One region of the Lactobacillus sp. ESL0228 genome, then DNA from elsewhere that is predicted to be linked to it. Evidence: predicted binding sites of a transcription regulator. Region 1 holds the regulator's gene; the other holds the start of a gene.
The links. The regulator NrdR, encoded in region 1, represses ribonucleotide reductase genes. The targets are predictions, from matches to a motif close to ACACNATATATNGTGT.

Region 1 (9,441 bases):
AGACGGGAGTACAGAATTTAGAGGCTTATACCCCAGAACACATGAAAGAAGTTAATGGCGTTACTCCGACGGAATTTATCGATATGAAGGCTTTAATGGGTGATAATTCGGATAACTATCCTGGGGTTACCAAAGTTGGTCCCAAGACAGCTTCGAATTTGATTCAACAATACGGCTCAGTGGAAAATCTATATCAGCATGTAGATGAGTTGAAGAAGTCTAAATTGAAAGAAAATTTAATCAATGATAGGGATAAAGCCTTTTTAGCTAAGAAACTAGCGACAATTAATTGCCAAACGCCCGTAACCATTACTCTAGATGACATAAAAAAACAAGAAGTTAATTACAAAAAGCTTCATCGTTTTTATGAAAAAATGAATTTCCGTAAATTTTTAAACGAATTAGAATCTAGTACCGATTTGGTTGCCACTAAAGAAACAACTCCAATCGTACCAGTTAAATATACTATTGTAACTAATGAAAATATTACTGATATTAAAGTGAAAAGTGGGGCAACAATTAGTTTTTACTTAGCCATGCTTGGCGCAAATTATCATCTTGCCAATTTTGTTGGCTTTGCCCTTAAAGCGGGTAAGCAAATCTTTGTTAGTCGCGATATGGATCTTTTAAAAAGCACTAATCTCCAACATGCGCTTGAAGATAAGCAGGTTAAGAAAAATGTGTTTGACTTAAAGCGAACAATGGTCGGCTTAAATCGGTTGGGAATCACTGCTCATGGAATTGATTATGATATGCTTTTAGCCTCATATCTTATTAATAATGAAAACAATTCTGATGACATGGGTGAAATTTGTCACATGTACGGTAACGACTCAGTTATGCGTGATGAGGAAATTTATGGTAAAGGTAGAAGTTTGCAGATTCCTAATGATGATCAAAAGATATTTAATCATTTAGCAAGTAAAGTACAGGCTGTTGAAAGTTTGAAGAATATTTTAGTCGATAAACTGCAAGAACATGAGCAAGACGACCTTTATGCAAGTATTGAAATTCCAGTTGCGCGAGTTTTAGCCATTATGGAAATGAATGGTATTAAAGTGGAAGCAGGTACTTTAATCGATTTACAAAAAGAATTTGCCCAAAAATTAAGTGAATTAGAAAAGAAGATTTTTGAAGAAGCTGGTGAAGAATTCAATTTGAATTCACCAAAACAGCTAGGACATATTCTGTTTGAAAAGTTGAATTTGCCTCCAATTAAGAAAACTAAAACTGGTTATTCAACCTCAGTTGATGTTCTTAATCAATTAAAGGAGCAAAATCCAATTATTCCTCATATATTGACATATCGTCAAATTTCTAAGATTCAGTCAACTTATGTGAATGGCTTACTGGATGTTATTCAACAAGACGGCCGTGTGCATACGCGCTACTTGCAAACATTAACAGCAACTGGTCGTTTGTCATCGGTTGATCCTAATTTACAAAATATTCCAACTAGAACTGAGGAAGGCAAGCAAATTAGAAAGGCTTTTGTTCCAAGTGAACCAGATGGATATATTTTTTCTTGTGACTATTCGCAGATTGAGTTGCGTGTTTTAGCGCAAGTTTCTGGTGATGAGCAAATGCAAGAAGCTTTTAAGACTGGATATGATATTCATGCTCATACAGCGATGAAAATTTTTCATTTGAATTCCACGGATGAAGTTACACCGCTAATGAGGCGTCGTGCAAAGGCTGTTAATTTCGGTATTGTTTATGGAATTTCGGATTATGGTTTATCCAAGAATTTAAATATTAGTCGTAAACAAGCTAAGGAATTTATTGATAACTATTTTGAGCAGTATCCCAAAATTAGTGAATATATGGATAACGCTGTGCAATTTGCACGTGAACATGGTTATGCGGAAACTATTATGCATCGGCGTCGCTACTTACCAGATATTCACGCTAAAAACTATAATGTACGTTCTTTTGCTGAGCGAACAGCGATAAATTCACCAATTCAAGGATCAGCTGCTGATATTATTAAAATTGCAATGATTAATATGCAGCATAAGCTCGACGAATTAAAGTTAAAGACCAAGATGGTAGTTCAAGTACATGATGAATTGATCTTTGATGTGCCTAAAGATGAGCTTGAAATTGTTTCAAAAATTGTTCCACAAGTAATGCAATCTGCCGTCAAACTTGATATTCCTCTAATTGCAGATTCGGGTTATGGTCATAACTGGTTTGAAGCCAAGTAAAGGAGTAATAATAAATGCCAGAACTGCCAGAAGTTGAGACTGTGCGGCGCACACTACTGCCGCTAATTACGGGCAAAACAATCAAGAAAATAACATTGTGGTATCCTAAAATTATTGCCAGTGATCCTAAGGAATTCGTTAATCAATTGACCGGAAAGAAAGTTATTAATATTGATCGTTATGCTAAATATTTACTAATTCGTTTTAATGATAATTTTACCGTTGTGTCGCATTTACGCATGGAGGGAAAGTATCGTTTGGTTAATGAGTTAGATCCTAAAAACAAGCATGATCATGTTCAATTTGCATTCACAGATAGTACGGCACTACGCTATAATGATGTGCGTAAATTTGGTAGAATGCAGTTGGTTAGGACGGGAACAGAAAGAGAAGCTACTGGAATTAGTAAACTTGGCTTTGAACCAAATTCTCCTGAATTTACCAAGGCTTATTTGAGAACCAGTTTAAAACATAAAAAAAAGAATATAAAAAATACATTACTGGATCAATCAGTTGTGGCAGGTCTAGGTAATATTTATGTTGATGAAGTTTTATGGCGCTCTAAAATTAATCCGCTAAGTTTGGCTAGTAAAATCCCCTCAAATCAAGTGGATAATTTGCGTGACAATATTAATGAGATTATTGCGCAGGCAATCATTGAGAAAGGAACAACTATTCATACATATCTAGATGCAAATGGTGAGACAGGCAATTTTCAAAAAATGCTTTTAGTTTATGGGCACCGAGGGGAACCCTGTCGACGCTGCGGGACGGCATTAGAAAAAATTAAGGTTAATGGTCGTGGCACGACATTTTGCCCTTATTGTCAGGTAACCTATTGATGACATTAGTTTTAGGATTAACTGGTGGGATTGCCAGTGGTAAAAGTACTGTCGATGATTTCTTTAAAGAAAGGCAACTGCCAGTTATTGATTGTGATCAGATTGCTCACGAAATTTTGGATATTGGGCAACAAGGGTATAATGATGTGGTAAAGCACTTTGGTAAGAAAATTTTAAATTCTAATCAAACAGTTAATCGTCAGTATCTAGGACAAATGGTCTTTAGTGATAAGCGACAATTGCAAGTTCTTAATCAGATCACTCATCCATTGATTTTTCGGGAAATTCAGACTAAAATTACGCGATATAGGAAGTTACAGAAGCCGTTTATTGTTGTTGATGCTCCTGTGTTATTTGAATCCGGAGGTCAAAATTATTGTGATCGCACTATCTTAGTGACTGTACCAGAGAAAATCCAACTTGAACGCTTAATGGCGCGTGACCATTTAACTAAAGGAAATGCTCTTAAACGTATTCATAGTCAGATGCCCTTAGCTCAGAAGGAAAAATTAGCCGATTATGTCATCACTAATACTGGTACTATCGAAGAATTAAATCAAAAATTAAGTCACTTACTAGTTAAAATAAAAAAGGAGGAACAATATGGAATGTCCTAACTGTAGACAGAATGCCTCGCGAGTCATTGATTCACGACCTAGTGACGAGAATCGGGCAATCAGAAGGCGACGTGAATGCGAAAATTGTGGGTTTCGATTTACTACATTTGAACGAGTAGAAACCACCCCTTTATTGGTTGTCAAGAACGATGGCACACGTGAACCGTTTAGCCGTAAGAAGATTTTACGTGGAGTGATGGCTGCGGGACAAAAGCGACCGATTACCAGTGAACAATTTGAGCAACTGGTTGATCATGTGGAAAATCTGGTCCGTCAGCAAGGAATTAGTGAAATTTCTTCGAAAAAAATTGGTCAACTAGTGATGGATGAGTTGGCAGAATTGGATGATGTTGCTTATATTCGTTTTGCTTCAATTTATCGTGAATTTAAAGATATGTCTAGTTTTATGAAGACAATGGAAGACATGATTGCCAAACGTGAGAAGGACAATTAGTGATGTATGAAACGCCTAATCCTAAACAGCCTTTCTTTATTACTAACCGAGTAGATATTTTTCCGGGTGATTTACGAGTTCTAATTAAACTTTATCAGCCGTTAATTGGTTCACTAGCCTTGTCGCTATATTTAAGCATGATTGAAGATTATGACTCTGGAGCGATGCTGTCTGATGCCAAGGGAATTTATATACTGCAGGAACAGCTTGACTGTGATATAAACAAACTATTATCGAGTTTGCATAAGCTTGAAGCCGTTGGTTTAGTCAGAACTAGTAAGTTAGAAAATCAGATTATGGGACAAATTTTACTCTTCTCTTTGAAGCGTGTACCTAGCAGCAGTGAATTTTTTTCAACGGCACTTTTAACTAGTCTGTTAAAGGAAAAAGTAGGGATAACGATGTTTCAATCATTGAGTCATGAATTTGCTCGTGAAAGTCAAAAATCGTTCAGTCAAATTAATGGCCTTAAGTCTGCTAAAGATGTTTCTGCCTCTTTTATTGATGTTTTTCGGTTGTCAGAAGAAGAAGCAATTGATCCCTCTCCTGAGGTTAAGAAAGCAGCACAAGAAAACCAGATTGTGCAAAGTAAACCGGCCGAAATTAATCCTCCAGAACAAATTGACTGGGAATTTATGAAACAGCAGTTTGAAATTTATCAGATTGCTGGAAGTGAAATTGAGCGAAATCGTCCTGCTATTCAAGGTTTGATGAGGACTTATGGCTTGTCCGAACAGGAATTTGTTGATGAAACCTTGCCATGTTTACATGGTGATTACCACTTGAATATGCCGTTGATTAAACAAACAATTGCTAACAGTATTCATGCTGAGCATACACGCCAGAATCTTAAACAGCAGGAGCAAGCTTCTAATAAAAGTGAGGATATTAAACATTTTAGTATACGAGAACAGCAGGTATTACAACTTGCACAATCGAAGTCTCCTGCTCAATTTATATATCAACTAAAATCAGATCGTCATGATTATGTTGATGCTAGTGAATATCAAGTTCTTGACAATCTTTATAATCAGAAAGGAATTTCTGCTGATTTACTAAATATCTTGACCTATGCCTGTTTGAAAAGTGCCCCGAATGTATCATACCGACTAGCTAACAAAATTTTGCATGATTGGTTGCAACATGGGGTGCAAAGTGGCGCACAGGCGATTGATTACATGGATAAAAGAGAACAAGATAAATTCAAAAAGCAACAGACTCGTTCAGCCAGTTTTTATTCTCATAAACCAGTCGAAAAAGGTACCGATTGGAGTAAAAAGAAGTCGGCAAAAAAGACTGATGTCTCTACGGCAGATCTAAAACAATTCTTTAAAAATTTTGAAGATCAAAACGGCATGAAATAGGTGATAATTATGCAACCAATCAACAAATTTTTAGCACATGGAAATGCAACAAAAGCACAAGGGCACGATAATGAAAACCTGCGTAAGCAAATCTTGAATAATCCAAAAATTCATGAATTTATCAGTCAATATCAAGATCGGTTGACACCTGAAATTATTAATAATAGCCTATCAAGTTTATATGAATATTATCTCTCGCAAGAGCATGATGACCCGGTAACTAGTGGCTATCGTCCTGAACTTATTTTAAGTGGTCAAGCAATCACACTAAAATATGTACCAAAAGAAAGCAAATTGGAAAAAGATCGTGAGCAAAGTATTAAAAAAAACGTGCGTTTAATTAATTTACCATTTGCATTACACGATGTCCGTTTAAGTCAAGTAGAAATGGCTCCGGGACGGGCACCTGCGATTGCAGATATTCAAACTTTTTTAGTGAATTATTCAAAAAATCATCATCCCCAGGGTTTATATTTATCTGGTGATTTTGGAGTTGGTAAAACTTATCTTTTGGCTGGACTTGCAAATACAGTGGCTGCGATGAACAGACAAGTAATATTTTTGCATTTACCAACCTTTATTGCTAATTTGTCAAGTCATTTTAATGATAATAGTTTGGCGGATGAGGTTCAACGAATTGCCCAATGTGATCTATTAATTATTGATGATATCGGTGCAGAAACGCTTAGCCAATGGTCACGTGATGAGGTACTTGCAGTGATTCTGCAAGCTCGAATGGATAATGTTTTACCAACCTTCTTTTCTTCAAATATGGCGATGGAAGAATTAAAGGAACATTTCAAGGAAACAAGAAATGCGATTGATCCCGTTAAGGCAGCTCGATTAATGGAAAGAGTTCATTTCCTGGCTAAGGAAATTGTTGTGTCTGGTCCTAATCGGCGCAATTAAAGTAAAGCATTAAGTGATATGAAACTGATGCTTATACTAATTTCGAAGCATTTTTGTCTAGTATTTTATCAATCTAACAATTAGATAAAGGTGGTTAGAAATTCTCTAACAATCTTCATTAAATTTTAAAAAAGTTTGCAATACGATATTAATTATGTATAATTAACATCAATGAATGAACATGATATTACTCTATTCAGAGAGAAAGACATTATTCTGTAAGTCTTTCAATTGAGTAATACCCCACTCATTCACATGAAAAAGATTTTTAAACGGGTGAGTTCCATTATCAATTCATAGAGATGGTCAAGAATTTTTTTGACCAAACTTTGGGTGGAACCACGCTAAATACGTCCCAGTGCATTTCGCACTGGGACTTTTTTGTTTTGGAGGTATACATGAGTTTTTCAATAATTTTGCCAGATGGTTCAAAAAGGGATTTTAGTCAGGCTATTACGATTAGTAACTTGGCTCATAGTATTTCGACTTCTCTTGGCAAAGCAGCACTTGCTGGTAAGGTTGATGGTCAAATTCGATCGGTTGATTATGAAATTAACCAAGATGCTAAGGTTGCAATTATTACAGATAAGGATGATGAGGGACTAAACATACTTCGTGCCAGCGTTGCCTTTGTTTTTGAAGCAGCAGCTAAGAAGATTTATCCAGAAATATGTTTAGGTGTACATGCAGCAAACGAAGATGGCTTTTTTGTTGATACTGATAAGGAAAATCAAATTAAAATTAGCGAATTACCAGAATTAGAAAAAGCTGTTAAGCAAATGGTTAAGTCTGGCGCAAAAATCGAACCAGTTACAATGCCAAGAGCCGAATTGGAAGAAATTTTTAAAGCTGATCCGTATAAGTTGGAGTTATTAAAGGCCGAAGAAGGTGAAACCATTTCAGCATACAAGTTAGGCAATTTTGTTGATTTTGGTTTCGCGGCTCTTTTACCAAATACTGGTAAAATTAAGCAATTTAAATTGTTGTCAGTTGCTGGCGCTTATTGGCAAGGTCAATCATCTAACCCAATGCTACAAAGAATTTCGGGTACAGCTTTCTTCAAAAAATCAGACCTTGATGCTGATTTGAAACGGCGTGAAGAAATTAAGGCACGTGACCATCGAACGATTGGACGTGATCTTGATTTGTTCTTTGTTGACCCAAAAGTTGGTGCAGGTCTTCCTTATTGGTTGCCTAAAGGTGCAACAATTCGCCGTGTTGTTGAACGTTATATAATCGACAAAGAAGTTGCTGACGGCTATCAACATGTTTACACTCCCGTTTTAATGAATGTTGATGCCTATAAGACTTCTGGTCACTGGGCACATTATCGTGATGACATGTTCCCGCCAATGGACATGGGCGATGGTGAAATGCTTGAACTACGGCCAATGAATTGCCCATCTCATATTCAAATTTATAAGCATCATATTCGTTCATATCGTGAATTGCCAATTCGTATTGCTGAATTAGGAATGATGCACAGATATGAGAAATCTGGAGCCTTGTCTGGTTTGCAACGTGTGCGTGAAATGACACTGAACGATGGTCATACTTTTGTTACTTTAGATCAAGTGCAGGAAGAATTTTCTAAAATATTGAAATTAATTATGGATGTTTATAATGACTTCGATATCACTGATTACTACTTCAGATTATCGTATCGTGATCCAAAGAATACAGAAAAGTATTTTGCTAATGATGAAATGTGGGAAAGAAGTCAGTCAATGCTTAAAAAGGCAATGGATGACATGGGACTTGATTATGTTGAAGCTGAAGGCGAAGCTGCCTTTTACGGTCCAAAATTGGATATTCAAACTAAGACTGCATTAGGAGCAGATGAAACAATGTCTACAATTCAACTTGACTTTATGCTACCAGAACGCTTTGATCTCTCATATATTGGTCAAGATGGTGAAGAACATCGTCCAGTAATGATGCACCGTGGAATTGTTGGTACAATGGAACGCTTTATTGCTTATCTAATCGAAATTTATAAAGGTGCCTTTCCAACTTGGCTGGCTCCAACTCAAGTGCAAATTATTCCAGTTAATCTAGATGCTCATGCTGAGTATGCTAAGAAGGTTCGTGACGAACTCAATAAGCGTGGCTTTAGAGCAGAAGCTGATCTACGTAATGAAAAGTTGGGCTATAAAATTCGTGAATCACAAACTCAAAAAGTTCCATATACCTTGGTTTTAGGCGATAAGGAAATGAAGTCAAATAGTGTTAATGTTCGGCGTTATGGAACAGAAGAAGAGGTATCAAAGACATTTGATGAATTCATCAAAGAGATTAAGCAGGATGTTAAATCATATTCACGTAATAAATAATTGATAATAGTTACTCTGGATTTTTTTAACAATCGATATTTAAATATTGGGAGAGCCATTATGAAGAAAATATTAGGGCTAATTCCGATATTACTCAGTGCTTGTTTATTAATCGGTTGCAGCCAAAGTGTTTCTGATCGAAGTGCTTTAAAGAATGTACAAGAGTCTCATGCACTTACTTGGGGAATTGAGAGTGATGTTAGATTGTTTAGTTTAACTGATACTCAAGATAATCAAGAAAAAGGTTTTGAAGTTGATATGGCAAAAGCCATTACTAAAGAAATTTTAGGATCAAAGGGAAAAGCAAAGTTTATTTTGGTGACTGCACAATCACGAATTCCATTATTGAAGAATGGGAATGTTGATGCCGTTATTGCAACGATGACTATTACACCAGAACGTAAAAAGATAATTAATTTTTCTAAATCTTATTTTGCTGCAGGCCAATCACTCTTAGTTAGAAAAAATTCGAGAATCAAAAACATTCATGATTTGGTTGGTAAAACAGTGATTGGCATTGTAGGGGATAATTCAGTTGATGTGATTAAAAAAGTGGCACCCAAAGCTAAAGTTGTTCAAATGCAGGATTATGGTCAAGCCGTAATCGCGTTAAAAGCGGGTCAAGGGGATGCACTTTCGAGTGACAACGGTGTTTTATATGGCTTGGCAGTTGAAAACCCGAGGTTAACGGTACGTGGCGGGACTTTTACAAAAG
Region 2 (9,441 bases), on a different contig from region 1:
AGGCAGATTAGAAATCATTACTTGATCAAATATACCCAAATGTGTTTTTGATTCACTCGACAATCCACCACCAGCAACCATCATTACTACTGGCAAATTATTTGCTGCGACATCGTGAGATAGTTGATCAAAAGCTCGTTGTAAAAAAGTCGAATTTTCAAATAATACAGGAATTCCTCCTTCTTTGGCAAAACCAGCTGCAAAAGCAACAGATTCTTGCTCCGCTATACCAACGTCGGTGTAATTATCAGGATAATCATGCTTAAATTGATCAAGATTAAACACTCCTGGAATTGCTGCATTGATCGCCATGATTTTTTGCCCCATTTGTATTTCTTCTTTAAGAACGTCAAGGGCTATTGTTTTTGCAGTCGGCTTGTCTAAAACAGGTGTAGTTGGTTGATCAGTAGCTAAATCAAATGGTACAACCCAGTGGTGAGCTTCCTCATCCTTAAGAGCGGGTTCGTATCCTTTGCCTTTTGTTGTATTAATGTGTAAAAGAATTGGATGATCGACATCTTTTACGGCCTTGAAAGCAGCAATCATATCTGAGAGATCATTACCATTTTGAACATAACGGTAATCAAAACCCATTGCTGTAAATGGATTTTCTTTAGCTTGACCATTCGAATTTCTTAACTTAGCTAGGGCAGTGACGAGCCCACCTACATTTTGATCAATCGACCACTGGTTATCATTAACCACAATAACTAAATTGTGCTTTTCGATTGCAGCATTGTTTAATCCTTCAAAGGCTAAACCCCCTGTCATTGAGCCATCACCAATTAAAGCCATAATGTTTTCATGACCGCCCATGAGATCTCGTGCTTTGGCCATACCTGTTGCTAAAGCAATGGATGTGGATGTATGTCCAATTGAATAGTAATCATAGGGACTTTCATCTGGATTAGAATATGGAGTAACGTCCTTATAGTGTTCTGGGTCTAGCCATGCTTGAGCACGTCCGGTTAACATTTTATGTGGATATGTTTGATGTGAAACATCCCAAACAATCTTATCTGTGGGTGCATTGAAAACATAGTGGTAGGCAATAGTTGCTTCTACTATTCCTAAATCTGGTCCCAGGTGCCCGCCTTCTGCAGCATCTTTTTCTAAGACTAGTGTTCGGATTTCTTCAGCTAATTGTTCCATTTCACTTATGCTTAAATTTTTTAAGTCTTGCGGACTAGAAATTTTTCTTAATAAGTAATCATTATGATTATTCATGATTAATACCTCCTAGTAATATAACTATTATAGGTTTGATAGTATAAAGTATAAAATACTTTATTTTGATAGCATTAATAAGTTTTAGTAATGTTAGTTTATTTAGGATATTGGTTTCTAACATGCAAAACTGATATTAGTGTATCAAATTATAAGACTAATTGTAGTACCTAAGGTAAGGACGAAGTCAACAAAAATATTTTATCTAGTAAAATACTTGATGTTTTTTGAGCTATAATCAAGGAGAATAAGTGACAAGTTTATCAAAATAAAAAAGGAGCTGAAGATGATGAAGATTGGTTTCATTGGAACAGGTGTGATGGGGAATGCAATCTGTTTGCATCTAATACAAGCAGGGCACCAACTCTATGTTTATAACCGGACAAAAAGTAAAGCGAATAATTTGATTTCGCGTGGTGCGATATGGTGCACAACTCCACAAGAAGTGACTGAAGCAGTAGACTTAGTTTTTACAATGGTAGGATTTCCAAGTGATGTCGAGAAAGTTTATTTTGGTAAGAATGGGATCTTATCTGCATCGGTAAATAAAAAATATCTTGTCGATATGACAACCTCTAAACCTCAACTGGCTCAAAAAATTGCTGCTACTGGTAATAAAAAAGGAGCTCTTGTCTTAGATGCTCCAGTATCTGGAGGTGATCTTGGTGCAAAGAATGGAACATTAACAATTATGGTTGGGGGTAGTAAAGACGCATATAAAGAATTGAACCCCATTTTTAAGGATTTTGGCAAACAGATACACTATTTTGGTTTACCAGGCTCAGGTCAAAACACTAAAATGGCTAATCAAATTATGATTGCGGGTACAATGACGGGAATGACTGAATGTTTGGTTTATGCTCAAAAGGCTGGGTTAGATTTAGAAGCAGTTCTTAAAACACTTGGTGGAGGAAGTGCAGCTAATTGGAGTTTAACAAATTACGGACCCAGAATTCTTAAAAAAGATTATACACCGGGATTTTTTAGTAAGCACTTTCTAAAGGATTTGCGGATTGCATTGGAAACTGCTGAAGAAATGAATATAAATCTGCCAGCAACAGCAGAAGCAAAAAAGTTGTATGAGATTTTAGTAGATAAAAAACATTTAGGCGATTTAGGAACACAGGGCCTGATTAAACTTTGGTGGAAGTAAACAAATCGAAAGACGGAACAGCTATTTTAAGTTGTTCCGTCTATATATATTAAAATACTAATACTTGCTATTAACGTCTTTAACTCCGTCTAGTACATTAGCATAACGCGCTAGGATAAATAAGTAGTCTGATAAGCGGTTAATATACTGTAGACATGTTAAGGGTAACTTTTGTTTTTTGATATTCAACTTAACCATAGCTCGTTCTGCACGTCTAGCAATTGTGCGAGCGTAATGTATGTTTGCTGCTGTCATGCAGCCGCTAGGTAAAATAAATTCTGTCATTGAGGGGAGTGCAGCAGTTATTTTATCAATTTTTTGCTCGAGCTGAATTACTTTTTCTTTAGTGATTTCATTTCGTCCCTTGACAACAATATCACCTTCAAGCAAGTAAAGATCACGTTGTAAATTTTGTAATACAATTAATAATTTACTACAGTTTGGCGATAAATTCGCAATTACTACACCAAGATAAGACTGTAATTCATCAATATCACCAATAGTTTCAATTTGTAGATCATATTTAGGAACCATTTTTCCAGTAACTTGTTTTGTTAGGCCATGATCGCCAACTTTTGTATAAATATTTAAAGTCATGATATTCTCCGCTTATAATGATTAAGTGCAATATTTAGAGGTTGATAAAGAATAAGATAAAAGGCAAAATTTCCTATGGCGTGATAAGTATCAAAGGTAAGGCTTCCAGCCCAGTAAGCTAAGAATGAAGAAATACCACCGAAAATTGACATTCCTAGATCGACCAAAAAGCCATATTCCCAACCCAAAAAAGTCACCAAAATTAGTTGAAAAATAAAATGCTGTTTGAGGTGTAAGAATTTATTAAAAAATGCAATGGTTAAAATACAACCGCTATAAGCTAAAATTTGAGGAATTGTCCATATGCCAAAGCCTAAGTAAATATTGGAAATTACCATAGTCAAAATTGCTAAAACTATCCCAAAACTGATATTAAGATTTAGAGTAACAATCATTAAAATTGCAGTAACTGGTTGAACATTTGGTATAGGGACAACTTTGAAAATTCTTAATACCACACACATAGCAGTTAAGATTGCCAGGAGAGCAATCTTTTTGGTTGAAGTGTTCATCAGCCAATTTTGGCCAAAGTAAATTTGATTTTGTCGTGGTTGGCAACTCTTTGTTGTGTAACTCCCTTATTAGCAAATTTTCCATTAATTGTATAAGTCCAATAAATTTTTTTTGCAGGATTCTGTTTCTTACCATCAATTGCGGTGACGAAACCGTTGGTACTTTCAACACGCCAAGCTTTTTTTAATCCAGTCATCACAGTGGCCTTTTTTGCAACTTTAATACTCTTTTTTTTGAGATTCTTACCACTGCGATTCAAAGTATAGGTGACTGTATAATTATTGGTTCTTTTAGCAGCTACTTCTTGAGTATTCTGTTCACTTGTTAGCAAAAAAGTAAAGATAGTAGCCATTCCAGCGATTATAGTTAATTTGTTTTTTCTCATTATTCCAAAACTCCTATTCTTAATTTGTTTAAAATTTATTTGACGGGGCATGCACCTGCGTCACAATCAGATTGGTCAATTAATTCCATGTCTTTTTGATCATTGTTTTGCTGAGCAAAAACAGAGGCAATATCAGCAATAATTGTTGCTTTTCTTTTTTCATAAGTTTCCTTATCAATTGGCTCTTTGGGTGCTTGTTTTAATGATCCACCATAATAAGGTAAAAGTGAAGTAGACTTGATAATATGGCGATATTGTTTAAACAACTGTGTAATTTGTTCACTTTCATCATGTTGAAAAGTAATTGTGCAACTAACAGCATTGTCTGACCAATATGTTTGCAAAAAAGCTTGGGTGGCAAATTGTTCAGCAATTGAAATCGTTCCAGCAGATGCAAAGTTCTTGCTATCTGCATGTGCTGCTCGAAGAGGAAATTCAACACAAATCGTATTTTGTGTATAAATATCAGGTTCTGAGTAATAGCCACAAGCATCTAAAGCCTTGAGCAATGGGTCTGAAGCCTGAAACCGGATCCGTTGAATTAAATAACCAGCATAATGGAAGTGCATTCCTTCAGATACACCAGCAAGTTTTGCAACTGTTCCTGAGGGCTTAACAGTTGTATGTTTAATTGAAAGGTTACACCCTAGGGTTTTACTATATTTTTTATCTGCGTCAACAACTGCTTGATAGGCTTCAGAAACCATTTTGATTCCTTTTGGATCGTAAATAGGTTCTTTAATTTTTTCACCTGTTTCTTTGTCGATATCATCTTTGAAACCTGTGACTACTCGATGACCTAAATCGTTTAACAACCAGTCCTGAATACCAGACATTGAAACACCAATTCGGCGATTTTGATGAATAATTTTTCTAGATATTTCCCAATCATATTCGCTGAAAGTAACACGTTTGGCATAACGTGCAGCTAGGTTAAAAACTTCAGTTAAATTCCAACCTTGCTCTTCAGCGATATAGGGAAAAACTTCGAATAAGTTGCAAGGTTCACCATTTGCTAGAGATATTTCACCACATGGATTAGTACCTTCGACATCATTGTCAATAGATTTTTGATAGCCGTCAATAATTCGACCATAATTACGAGATAAATCTAAATTAACTATCCCAGGCTCACCATTCTCTTTAATTCCATTTGCAATTGGTTCATAATTGATAAAGTGTGAGTCGATTGCGACGCTATTATTTGAAGCCCAACGATGATGGTAAAGTTTATTTTGATCTTGTTTCATTGTTATAAAGGATTGATCATCATTGGAACCTAGTGCTAGTTCTGCAGATCGTCTAACATTACCTGCCACGACTGCTTTTCCAATTAGATTACAAATATCAGTAGTATCAACGGAAGTAAGGTGACTGTTTAAGCGATCGTTAAGGATTTGATTAATATCAAATAGCATTTCGACTAATGGCATTGGACCGGAAGCAGTACCGCCAAAGCCATGGATTTTAGCACCGTAAGGACGAATATTGCTTATATCTAGCACTAGTTTGGTTTCTTTTTCAGGATTTGTTTGTTTGAAATGCATATCAATTAATCGAGCTTGAGCAAGAACCCAGCCTTCTCGAGTGTCAGGTAAAGAATAGTAAAGATAATCGCCAGTATCCTTACTTTTCCTGATCCATTCTTCTTTGTCAGTTGCACCTAATTTGATTGAATCATTATATGAATTACTACTCTTAGCGATCACAATTGTTAAATCGATTTTGTTATCGACTAGAGGTATTTGGCTGATATTACTCTTAACTACAGAAAAACCTACACCACCTCCTTTCATAAGTTGATCAAATAGAAAAGAAAATGGCATTGAAACGGCTTTTTGTTCAGGATTTAAATAGCAAGGAGAAATATGGCTGTTTCCATAATTTTGCGGACGGATAGCAATAAACCAACAATTATTTAATGAATCACCATTGCGTTTTTGATAATCTGTTCCAGAAATCCATAAGTTCCGTCCAGAAGGAGTTGCGGCTAGGCCATAAACTAACTTGAATAGTTTCTTGGCTTCGTCAGTGAGCTGGGAAATAATTTCGTGTGTAGGTGAGTTTCTTAAACGTGGATCTAAATTGATATTCCCTTCGATAACACGTTTAACAGTTTCATCCCAATTCTCAGAGCGATTTTGTTCTGGAAGCCAACGAGCATAGGTTCTTTTGTAAGTTACCCAACCCAATTCTCCCCAATGTGGTCTAATATTTTGTTTCACTTGCTTAATATAGGACTTATCTAAAGTTATTATAGGTTTTTTCATATTCAAAGTTACTCCTAAAATAATAATTTGTTTCACACATACATTATATATGGTTCTTATTAAAATATACCACAACATGTTGTGGTTTAACAAAAATATTTATTACTTTTCGAAAAGTTTTTTATGTGGGAGTAAGCTTAATGAAGTATAAAAAATTATATAGAATTAAATGTATAGAAAAACACAACAGATTAATTTAAATCTGCTGTGTTCACAAGTTATCAGGAGCAAAATTAATGACGAACTAAGCTGAATAATACGAAGAGAGCACTTCCCAATAAAATAAGAGGTATAAGAAAATGGACAAAAAAGATAAAAACAATAGCGCATGTTAATAAGAAAAATAGTATCTTAAAAATTCCGATACCAATTTTGCTAAATAGTCCAATCAAGCAAAATATTAATAAAAGTGTAATCATTCCTAATCACCTTTGTTAATAAGTTAAATAATATTATAGTCTTTTTTTGTTTAAATTTAGTTTTAAAGCTTAATCTTAAATAATCATTAATAGTTATTATGACATGATATAATAGATTTTCAACTTAGAGAAAGAAAAATACTGACGGAGGAGCACACTTGCACTTTAAACAAATAATTTTTGATATTGATGATACTTTAATAGATTTTGCTTCTACCGAAAATTTTGCTTTGCACAGCCTTTTTAGTGCTCATCATTGGCATTTAACAGCTGATTTACAAAGACGATACAATACTTACAATCAGGGGTTATGGCGACAACTTGAACGAGGTAAGATTACTTATAATCAACTTAGTGAGATGGTTTTTAGTAATTTTATTCGGGATAATCTTAATATTGAGATTGATGGTAATGCCATTATGAATGAATATCGTTCTTATTTTAGTGAAACACATAAATTATTGCCTGGAGTTAAAAATACGTTGGACTTTGCTAAGAAGAATGGTTATAAATTAACCATCTTGAGTAATGGTGAAACATATATGCAATCTCATCGGCTAGAACTAGCAAAAATCAAAGACTACTTTTCTTTAATTGTTACCTCAGAAGAAGCAGGTTTTTCAAAACCAGATCCGAAGATTTTTGATTATTTTTTTGGTTTAACTGAAATTAGTGCCGATGAAACTATCTTTTTTGGGGATGGATTACAATCAGATATTTTGGGTGCTAAAAATTATGGCTTTGATTGTATTTGGTATAACCACCGCCACCGAAAAAACACTCTGAATTTGCAACCATTGGTGGAAGTAACGACTTACCCACAACTAGTTAAGATTCTTAAAACAAATCTGTCACAGAGATGATTAATTTGAGAAAGTAGTTATACCATGGTTGATGTTTATTATGTTTAAAATTTAACAATAAAGTGACTAAATTAAGGATGATAAGAATGAAAATAGGATTTATTGGAACAGGTAAAATTGGAAAAGCAATAATTTTGGGGCTACTTAATGCCGATATGGTAAATACAGATATTTTTGTTTATGATGGTGGCCATAAGTCGGCCCAAACAGTTGCTGACAAATTAAAATTACAGTTAATTAAAAATTATTCAGAATTCATAAATTGTGATGCTGTTATTGTAGCTGTTGGAAGTCCAGCTAATGAAAAGATTTTTATGAAACTGAGTCAAGTATATCGCGGTATTATTATTTCAACTGGCGGAGGAGACTTATTAAAAATTAATCAGAAGCTATCAGGTAACAGTTCTTTTGTAAAAGTAGTACCCAATACACCCGTTCAATTAGGTGAAGGAATCACTGTAATTAGTTTTAAAGAAGATGAGTCAGAAGAAGTAATTACTAAGGTTAAGACCTTGTTTACTAGTTTAGGAGATGTGTATATTGTTCCAGAGAAATTATTAGGCATCTATGGTACTATTGCTGGTTGTACCCCTGCGTATATTGATCTTTTAATTGAGGCGCTCAGTGATGCTGCCGTTGAAAATGGGGTTAAGCGGTCAGAGTCATATCGAATTATTGAAAAGATGCTTTTGGGAACAGCAAAACTGGCACTGACTAGTCAAAAATTACCTGAAGAATTGAAGGACGAAGTAACAACACCAGGGGGTTCAACAATTAAGGGTGTAAATAAACTTGAAGAAAAGGGATTCCGTGGAGCATTAATCGCAGCAATTAATGCATCGATGAACTAGAAGACGTTTCATGTGAAACAATTATTTAATGAAACAAATAAGGATCAAATGCTTTGATTAAAACATTTGGTCCTTTTTAAACTGGTAAATGGCCTACCAGCTTTTTGAGTAAGTCAATATATGTATTTAAGAATTGGAATAAGTTGAAAGATTAAAATTCTTTGGTTAAGTCAACTGGAGTATCAGGTTTTTCGCCTTTAATCAGCTTTAAGTTATTATCAAAAGAATTAATAACCATGTTACGAACAGCATGAGTAGTGTAAAAGGCAGTATGAGGAGTTACCAAGACATTTGGACGAGCGATTAAGTCAGCCAAGCGTTTATCTGGCAATTCTTTAGTACTGAAATCGTTGTTAAAGATCCCAACTTCATTTTCATAAGTATCCATTACGAAACCAAAGATTTTACCAGAGTCTAATCCGCGAACAATTGCATCAGTATCAACTAATGGTCCTCTAGAAACATTGACAATAACAACATCATCTTTCATTTTCTTAATAGAATCATCATTAATCATGTGGATGTTTTCTGGAACGTCAGGCACATGTAATGAAATAACATCGGCTTGTGCGTAGAGGTCATCTAAATTATCAACATAGTAGCCTTTCTTTTCCAATTCTGGATTTTTAAAGATATCATAAGCGATAACTTTAGCACCGAATCCTTCCATTATTTTCATAAATACTTGTCCGATATGACCAGTACCAATAACTCCGACTGTTTGATCACGTACTTCACGGCCAATAGTAGGTGCCCAACGAAAATCATGTTTTGCAATTTTTTCGTCCATAGCTTTGTCTTGACGTAAGACTCTGGCAGCTTGAATGGCTGCATGTTCTGCAATCGCATCAGGAGAATAAACCGGAACATTTGTTAACTTGAAACCTAATTCTTTAGCTTTCTTCAAGTCAATATTATCAATACCAACGTTACGAATAGACCAGTTATGGATTCCTAATTTGTCAAGAGCTTCAATTGTATCTGCTTTATAGTCTAATTGTTGATAGGTAACAACACCATCAGCACCTTTAGCTAATTCTGCAGTTTCTGGAGTTAATAGTTGGTCAGTGAAATCAACATCAATTTCAGGATGGGCATCTTTCCATTCGTGTACAAAGGGCTCCTCATCCTTACGAATTGCGTAAGCATAAATTTTAGTCATA

Region 2: nrdJ (ribonucleoside-triphosphate reductase, adenosylcobalamin-dependent) is a predicted target of NrdR. The motif match lies at 6,215-6,230, and genes of this name have one in related genera.

Annotation. Positions count from the first base shown of each region.
Region 1 is NZ_REHJ01000008.1:465,324-474,764, reverse strand. Features, by position in the region: gene polA (DNA polymerase I) at 1-2,207, shown strand, start outside; gene mutM (bifunctional DNA-formamidopyrimidine glycosylase/DNA-(apurinic or apyrimidinic site) lyase) at 2,222-3,049, shown strand; gene coaE (dephospho-CoA kinase) at 3,049-3,666, shown strand; gene nrdR (transcriptional regulator NrdR) at 3,653-4,120, shown strand; gene F5ESL0228_RS08370 (DnaD domain protein) at 4,123-5,484, shown strand; gene dnaI (primosomal protein DnaI) at 5,494-6,393, shown strand; gene thrS (threonine--tRNA ligase) at 6,792-8,726, shown strand; gene F5ESL0228_RS05770 (transporter substrate-binding domain-containing protein) at 8,787-9,441, shown strand, end outside.
Region 2 is NZ_REHJ01000001.1:46,610-56,050, forward strand. Features, by position in the region: gene F5ESL0228_RS00220 (1-deoxy-D-xylulose-5-phosphate synthase) at 1-1,227, opposite strand, end outside; gene F5ESL0228_RS00225 (NAD(P)-dependent oxidoreductase) at 1,508-2,380, shown strand; gene F5ESL0228_RS00230 (cob(I)yrinic acid a,c-diamide adenosyltransferase) at 2,438-2,977, opposite strand; gene F5ESL0228_RS00235 (ECF transporter S component) at 2,974-3,489, opposite strand; gene F5ESL0228_RS00240 (DUF4430 domain-containing protein) at 3,489-3,875, opposite strand; gene nrdJ (ribonucleoside-triphosphate reductase, adenosylcobalamin-dependent) at 3,911-6,145, opposite strand; gene F5ESL0228_RS00250 (YjjG family noncanonical pyrimidine nucleotidase) at 6,723-7,427, shown strand; gene proC (pyrroline-5-carboxylate reductase) at 7,514-8,278, shown strand; gene F5ESL0228_RS00260 (D-2-hydroxyacid dehydrogenase) at 8,430-9,440, opposite strand.